2 regions of the Streptomyces sp. NPDC030862 genome follow, and region 2 is predicted to be linked to the other one. Evidence: predicted binding sites of a transcription regulator. Region 2 holds the regulator's gene; the other holds the start of a gene.
What was found. Region 2 encodes HspR, which represses chaperone genes until heat shock. Its sites were predicted from a motif close to TTGAGNNNNNNNNNCTCAA; they were not measured.
Positions count from the first base shown of each region.

Region 1 (3,403 bases), on a different contig from region 2:
GGCGCCCGCGCCCCGGGCCGTACCCGTGTCACGCCCCCTACGAGATCCAGACCAGCACCGCGTCGCCCGCCTCCGCCGCCTCGCGGAAGAAGGGCCGCAGCGCCTCGTAGTGGAGGACCACGTTGTCCAGGGGTTCGCCGCGCTCCCAGATCATGGCCGGGTAGACCTGCTCCCGCGCCAGGTCCGCCGGGCCGACGCCGGCCGTCAGGCGGCCGCCCTCCGTCGCCGCCAGGACCTCGGCGGCCGTCCGGACCTGGTCCGGAGTCAGATAGCGGGGCGGTCCGTACCCCCAGTCCTCGTCCCACGGCACCGCCTGCTCGCCGTGCACGACGTCGACGGGGAAGCCGGCGCGTCGCGTGAGGAAGCGGACGGCGTCCCACGCCTTGTCGGTGCTGTGGCACCGCGCGTCGCCCGGTCCCGCGTCGAGAAGTTCGTCGACGAACCCCCTCGCCCAGGCGGGGTCGACGAGGGCACGCTCCAGCTCGGCGGGGGACAGTCGGACGTATGTTCCCATCATGCTCATGGGCGGATGCTAGGCGGGACCACTGACAAAGCGAGCTGTTCGCCGGGCGGTGGGGGGAGGAGCGTGTTCCGCATGCGCTCGATGCACCTGCGCCAGGGCGCGCCGTCCCGCCCCGCCCAGAGCTCCAGCAACTCGGACGGCTCCGACACGACCCGGTCCAGGGCTTCGAGGGCGAGGCTGCGCAGCGGTGTGAGGTCGGGGAGAGGTTTCTCCGGGCCGTAGACCGGGTCGGCGGGTTCTCCGCCGGGGCACTGCGCGGCGACCAGGGCGGCCGCGGCGACGGCCGTGTCGGCCACGTCCGCGTCCAGTTGGCCGGTGGTGTCGGCGGCGCGGAGGAGGGCGCCGCGGATCAGGCCCTCGCGCTCGTCCTCCGCCGCCTCGTCGAGGTCGCCGGCGAAGTCCGCGGCGGTGTCGCTGTCGAAGGGTCCGGTGCCCCAGGTGCCCATGCGGCTCTCCCGTGTGTGGTGCTGTGTGTGGTGGTGTCCGCGCATGGTGGCAGGCGCCTCTGACAACTCCGGGCTCCCGCAACGTCGCGCAGGTGATCGCTGACAGCGAACGCGAACCGGGGAACACCCGGCGGCTGGCAAGCATTGAGTGGGTACAGCTCAACTTGACTGCCGAAGGGGAGATCATGGCTTCGTCGTCCACACCGCTCACCTTGCCCGTGCTGCCGCTCGATGACGAGGTCGTCCTGCCGGGAATGGTGGTGCCCCTGGACCTCACCGACAGTGAGGTGCGCGCCGCCGTCGAGGCCGCTCAGGCCGCGGCCCGGACCGAGGGGGACGCGAAGGGCAAGCCGAAGGTGCTGCTGGTGCCGCGTATCGACGGCACGTACGCCGGTATCGGCGTCCTGGGCACGGTCGAGCAGGTGGGCCGGCTCTCCGACGGTGACCCCGGCGCGCTCATCCGCGGCCGGCACCGGATCAAGATCGGTGCCGGGACGACCGGACCGGGCGCCGCCCTGTGGGTCGAGGGCGCGCAGGTCGACGAGAAGGTCCCGGATCCGCTGCCCGGCGCGGTCACCGAGCTCGTCAAGGAGTACAAGGCCCTCGCCACCAGCTGGCTGAAGAAGCGCGGCGCCTGGCAGGTCGTGGACCGCGTCCAGCAGATCGACGGGGTGTCCGCCCTCGCGGACAACTCCGGCTACTCGCCCTTCCTGACCATCGCTCAGAAGGTGGAGCTGCTGGAGACCGAGGACCCGGTCGCCCGGCTGAGGCTCGCCACCGAGCAGCTGCGCGAGCACCTCGCCGAGCAGGACGTCGCCGAGTCCATCGCGAAGGACGTCCAGGAGGGCGTCGACAAGCAGCAGCGCGAGTTCCTGCTGCGCCGTCAGCTCGAAGCCGTGCGCAAGGAGCTGCGCGAGCTCAACGGCGACTCCGGGGACGGCGACGAGGCCGACGACTACCGGACCCGGGTCGAGGCCGCCGACCTCCCCGAGAAGGTGCGCGAGGCGGCACTGAAGGAGGTCGCCAAGCTGGAGCGGTCCTCGGACCAGTCGCCCGAGGGCTCCTGGATCCGCACCTGGCTGGACACGGTCCTCGAGATGCCGTGGAACGAACGCACCGAGGACCAGTACGACATCAAGGGCGCGAAGGAGACGCTGGACGCCGAGCACGCGGGCCTGGAGGACGTGAAGGAGCGGATCACCGAGTACCTCGCGGTGCGCAAGCGGCGCACCGACCGCGGCATGGGCGTCGTGGGCGGGCGGCGCGGGGGCGCGGTGCTGGCGCTGGTGGGGCCGCCGGGTGTCGGAAAGACCTCGTTGGGCGAGTCGGTCGCGCACGCGATGGGCCGGAAGTTCGTGCGCGTCGCCCTCGGCGGCGTACGCGACGAGGCGGAGATCCGCGGCCACCGGCGTACGTACGTGGGCGCGCTGCCGGGCCGGATCGTACGGGCCGTCAAGGAGGCCGGGTCCATGAACCCGGTGGTGCTGCTCGACGAGATCGACAAGGTGGGCTCCGACTTCCGCGGCGACCCGGCGGCGGCGCTGCTGGAGGTGCTGGACCCGGCCCAGAACCACACGTTCCGCGACCACTACCTGGAGGTCGAGCTCGACCTGAGCGACGTCGTCTTCCTGGCCACGGCCAACGTCCTGGAGGCCATCCCGGAGGCGCTGGCCGACCGCATGGAGATCGTCCGCCTCGACGGCTACACCGAGGACGAGAAGATCGTCATCGCCCGCGACCACCTGCTTCCGCGCCAGCTGGAGCGGGCGGGCATCGAGGCGGGAGAGGTCGCCATCGACGAGCCGGCGCTGCGGAGGCTGGCCGGCGAGTACACGCGTGAGGCGGGCGTACGGAACCTGGAGCGGTCGATCGCGCGGCTGCTGCGGAAGGTCGCCGCGCAGCACGAGCTCGGTGAGCGGGAGCTGCCCTTCACGATCGGCGAGGGCGATCTGCGCGGGCTCATCGGGCGGCCGCACCACGTGCCCGAGTCGGCCCAGGACCCGGCCGAGCGCCGCACGGCCGTGCCGGGCGTGGCGACGGGTCTCGCGGTCACCGGCGCGGGCGGCGACGTGCTGTTCGTCGAGGCGTCCCTGGCCGACCCGGAGACGGGCGCGGCCGGCCTGACCCTGACCGGCCAGCTCGGCGACGTCATGAAGGAGTCCGCGCAGATCGCGCTGAGCTTCCTGCGCTCGCACGGCGCCGAGCTCGAACTGCCGGTCACGGGCCTGAAGGACCGGGGCGTGCACATCCACTTCCCGGCGGGCGCGGTCCCGAAGGACGGCCCGAGCGCGGGCATCACCATGACGACGGCGCTCGCCTCCCTGCTGAGCGGCCGCCTGGTCCGCACGGACGTCGCCATGACGGGTGAGGTCTCGCTGACCGGGCGCGTCCTGCCCATCGGCGGCGTCAAGCAGAAGCTGCTGGCCGCCCACCG
Region 1 is NZ_JBVIEN010000002.1:330,207-333,609, forward strand. It holds gene ACZ42X_RS05795 (YfbM family protein) at 38-523, opposite strand; gene ACZ42X_RS05800 (DUF4259 domain-containing protein) at 520-969, opposite strand; gene lon (endopeptidase La) at 1,155-3,403, shown strand, end outside.
Region 1: lon (endopeptidase La) is a predicted target of HspR. The motif match lies at 1,114-1,132, and genes of this name have one in related genera.

Region 2 (3,403 bases):
GCGAGGCGCTGCGCCGGGTCCGGCCGCTCCTGGGCCGGGGCATCAAGATGCGGACCCTCTACCAGCACACGGCGCGCCACCAGCCCATCACCCTGGCCTACCTGGAGCGCATCGGGCCCGAGGTGGAGGTGCGCACGCTGGAGGAGATCATCGACCGGCTCATCATCGTGGACCGCAAGGTCGCCTTCGTGCCCGCCAGCCGCGACCGCCAGGTCGCCCTGGAGCTGCGCCACCCCGGCCTCGTGGAGTACCTGGTCGGCGTCTTCGAACAGTTCTGGCTCCAGGCCATCCCCCTGGAGAAGCCCGTCACCTACGAGCCGCACCCCCACGGCATCAGCGGCGTCCAGCGCTCCATCGCCAAACTGCTGGTGGAGGGGCACGTGGACGAGGCGATCTCGCGGCGCCTCGGCATGAACGTACGCACCTGCCGGGCGCACATCGCCAAACTGGCGTCCGCGCTCGGCAGCGGCAGCCGGGCGCAACTCGGCTACCTCATCGCCCAGTCGGGCATCCTGGAGCACGGCGACTGACGGGCGGTCGACCCGACCCGTGGCCGGCCGGTGCCCGGTCAGCCGGCGGGCCTCGCCCACGCGGTGGTCTCGATCGCGTCGGTGTTGCCGAGGTCCAGCGGGCCGCCGTCGCCCGGCGCGACGGTCTGCGGCGCGACGCCGGGTGCGGGCGTCACCCGCAGGTACGCGCCGCTCGTCGCCACGACGTCCGTACGGGTCACCGTGTTGCGCCACATCACCGACGCCTCGGCCCGCTCACCGGGCCGCAGCACGAACGCCGAGGGCCGCGCCCTGGTGTCCAGGTTCGAGCCGAGCCGTACGGTGACGTCGAGCTTCTCCCGCTGCGCGTCGAGGACGTCGAGCGCGGGGTAGCCGCTCACCTCGAACGGCTCCGTACCGCAGTTGAGCAGCGTCACCCCCATGCCCCGCACCCCCATGGCGGCGCTCACGATCCCCGCGGAGACCCGCACGCCGGACTCGGGGCACGGGGCGGCCGCCTCCGGCGCCGCGGACGGCAGCTGGTCCGGCAGCGGGATCGGCCGGGGCACCGAGGGCGCCGGAGACGCCGTCGTACGGACCGGCAGGGGTGCCGCACCCTTCTCGTCGTCACAGGCCGCCAGGAGGGCCGCGAGGGCCACCAGGGCCGCCACCGGAAGGCATCTTCGGGTACGCATCCGGACAGCCTAAAGGCCCCCTCCGTACGCCGAAGGGGGCCCTTGGGGAAGGGTGTTACCGCTCGCCTCTGTTACTGCTCGCCGCGCTTGGCGGCCGGACGCCACACCACCAGCGCGCTCGCCTGCTGCACGTCCTGGTATGGCACGAGGTCGCGCCGGTAGGAGGCGTGCACCTGGGCCTCGCGCTGGCGCATCGCCGCCGCCGCGCCCTCGACCGCCGCACTGAGCTCGGCGATCCGGGACTGGAGCGCGGCGACCTGGTTCTCCAGCTCGATGATCCGCTTGATGCCGGCCAGGTTGATGCCCTCGTCCTGCGACAGCTGCTGCACCTGGCGGAGCAGCTCGATGTCGCGGGCGGAGTAGCGCCGGCCACGGCCCGCCGTACGGTCCGGCGAGACCAGCCCGAGCCGGTCGTACTGCCGCAGCGTCTGCGGGTGCAGCCCGCTCAGCTGGGCCGCCACCGAGATGACGTAGACCGGGGTGTCATCGGTCAGCTCGTACGGATTGCGTCGACGTCCGTCCATCTCAAGCCCCCTTCGCGGCCTGGAACAGCTCAGCTCGCGGATCCTCACCCGCCATCGCCTGACGGTACGTCTCCAGGGCCTCGCGCGCCTTGTCGTTGAGGTCCTTGGGCACCGCCACCTCGACGGTGACGAGCAGGTCCCCGCGCGTACCGTCCTTGCGCACCGCGCCCTTGCCCCGGGCGCGCATCGTACGGCCGTTGGGCGTACCGGCCGGGATCTTCAGCGTGACCGGCGGCCCGCCGAGGGTCGGGACCTTGATCTCGCCGCCGAGCGCCGCCTCGTCGTACGAGACCGGCACCGTGACGGTGAGGTTGTCGCCCTTGCGGCCGAAGACCGGGTGCGCGTCCACGTGCACCGCCACGTACAGGTCGCCGGCCGGGCCGCCCCGCTCGCCGGGCGCGCCCTTGCCGCGCAGCCGGATCCGCTGCCCGTCGGCGACGCCCGCCGGGATGCGGACCTGCATGGTGCGCGAGGACTTGGCGCGGCCGCTGCCGTGGCAGACCTCGCAGGGGTTCTCCGCGATCAGGCCGCGGCCCTTGCAGTCCCGGCAGGGGTCGGTGAGCGAGAAGCCGCCGCCCGTGCCGCGCGACACCTGGCCGGTGCCGACGCAGGTGGGGCAGACGCGCGGGGTGCCGTTCTTGTCGCCCGTGCCGGAGCACGCCTTGCAGGGCTGCTGGCTGGACATCCGCAGCGGGACCGTGGCCCCTTCCACCGCCTCGGTGAAGCTGAGCGTCACCTCGGTCTCGATGTCCTGGCCCCGGCGCGGCTGCGTCCGCGCGCCGGCGCCGGGCCGGGCGCCACCGCCGAACAGGCCGCCGAAGACGTCCCCGAGCCCGCCGCCGAAGCCGCCGGCACCGCCGCCCCCGCCCTGGGCGCCGCCGAAGAGGTCGCCCAGGTCGAAGTTGAAGGTGCCGGCGCCGCCGGGGCCGGCCCGGAAGCCGCCGTTGCCGAAGAGGGCGCGTGCCTCGTCGTACTCCTTGCGCTTCTTCGGGTCGCCGAGGACGTCGTTCGCCTCGGAGATCTCCTTGAAGCGGGCCTCGGCGGCGGCGTCGCCCTTGTTGGCGTCCGGGTGGAACTCGCGGGCGAGCTTCCGGTACGCCTTCTTGATCTCCGCCTCGGTGGCGTCCTTGGGGACGCCGAGAACCTTGTAGTAGTCCTTCTCGACGAAGTCCTTCGTGCTCATCGACGTCCCTCCTCTCGGACGATCATGGCGTCAGCCCTCCTCGGGGCCACCGCTCTCCTCGTCGGCGGACTTGTTCTCCTGCGCCGTCTCCTTCGCGGCCGACTCCTTGGCGGAGTCCTTGGCCGCGTCGGACCCGGCGGTGCCCGTCTCCTTGGGCGCCGCGCCCGGCTGGGGCTCGGCGACCGCGACGCGCGCGGGCCGGATGGTCCGCTCGCCGATCCGATACCCGGGCTGCAGGATCGCGACGCAGGTCGTCTCGGTGACGTCCGGCGCGTACGAGTGCATGAGCGCCTCGTGGATCGTCGGGTCGAAGGGCTCGCCCTCCTTGCCGAACTGCTGCAGGCCCATCTTGGCGGCGACCGTCTCCAGCGATTCGGCCACCGACTTGAAGCCGCCGACCAGCTCGCCGTGCTCACGAGCGCGGCCGATGTCGTCCAGCACGGGCAGGAGCTCGGTCAGGAGGCTCGCGACGGCGATCTCCTTGACCGCGACCCGGTCGCGCTCGACGCGGCG
Region 2 is NZ_JBVIEN010000003.1:572,925-576,327, reverse strand. It holds gene ACZ42X_RS10670 (helix-turn-helix transcriptional regulator) at 1-530, shown strand, start outside; gene ACZ42X_RS10665 (DUF4232 domain-containing protein) at 569-1,183, opposite strand; gene ACZ42X_RS10660 (heat shock protein transcriptional repressor HspR) at 1,255-1,707, opposite strand; gene dnaJ (molecular chaperone DnaJ) at 1,709-2,890, opposite strand; gene grpE (nucleotide exchange factor GrpE) at 2,921-3,403, opposite strand, start outside.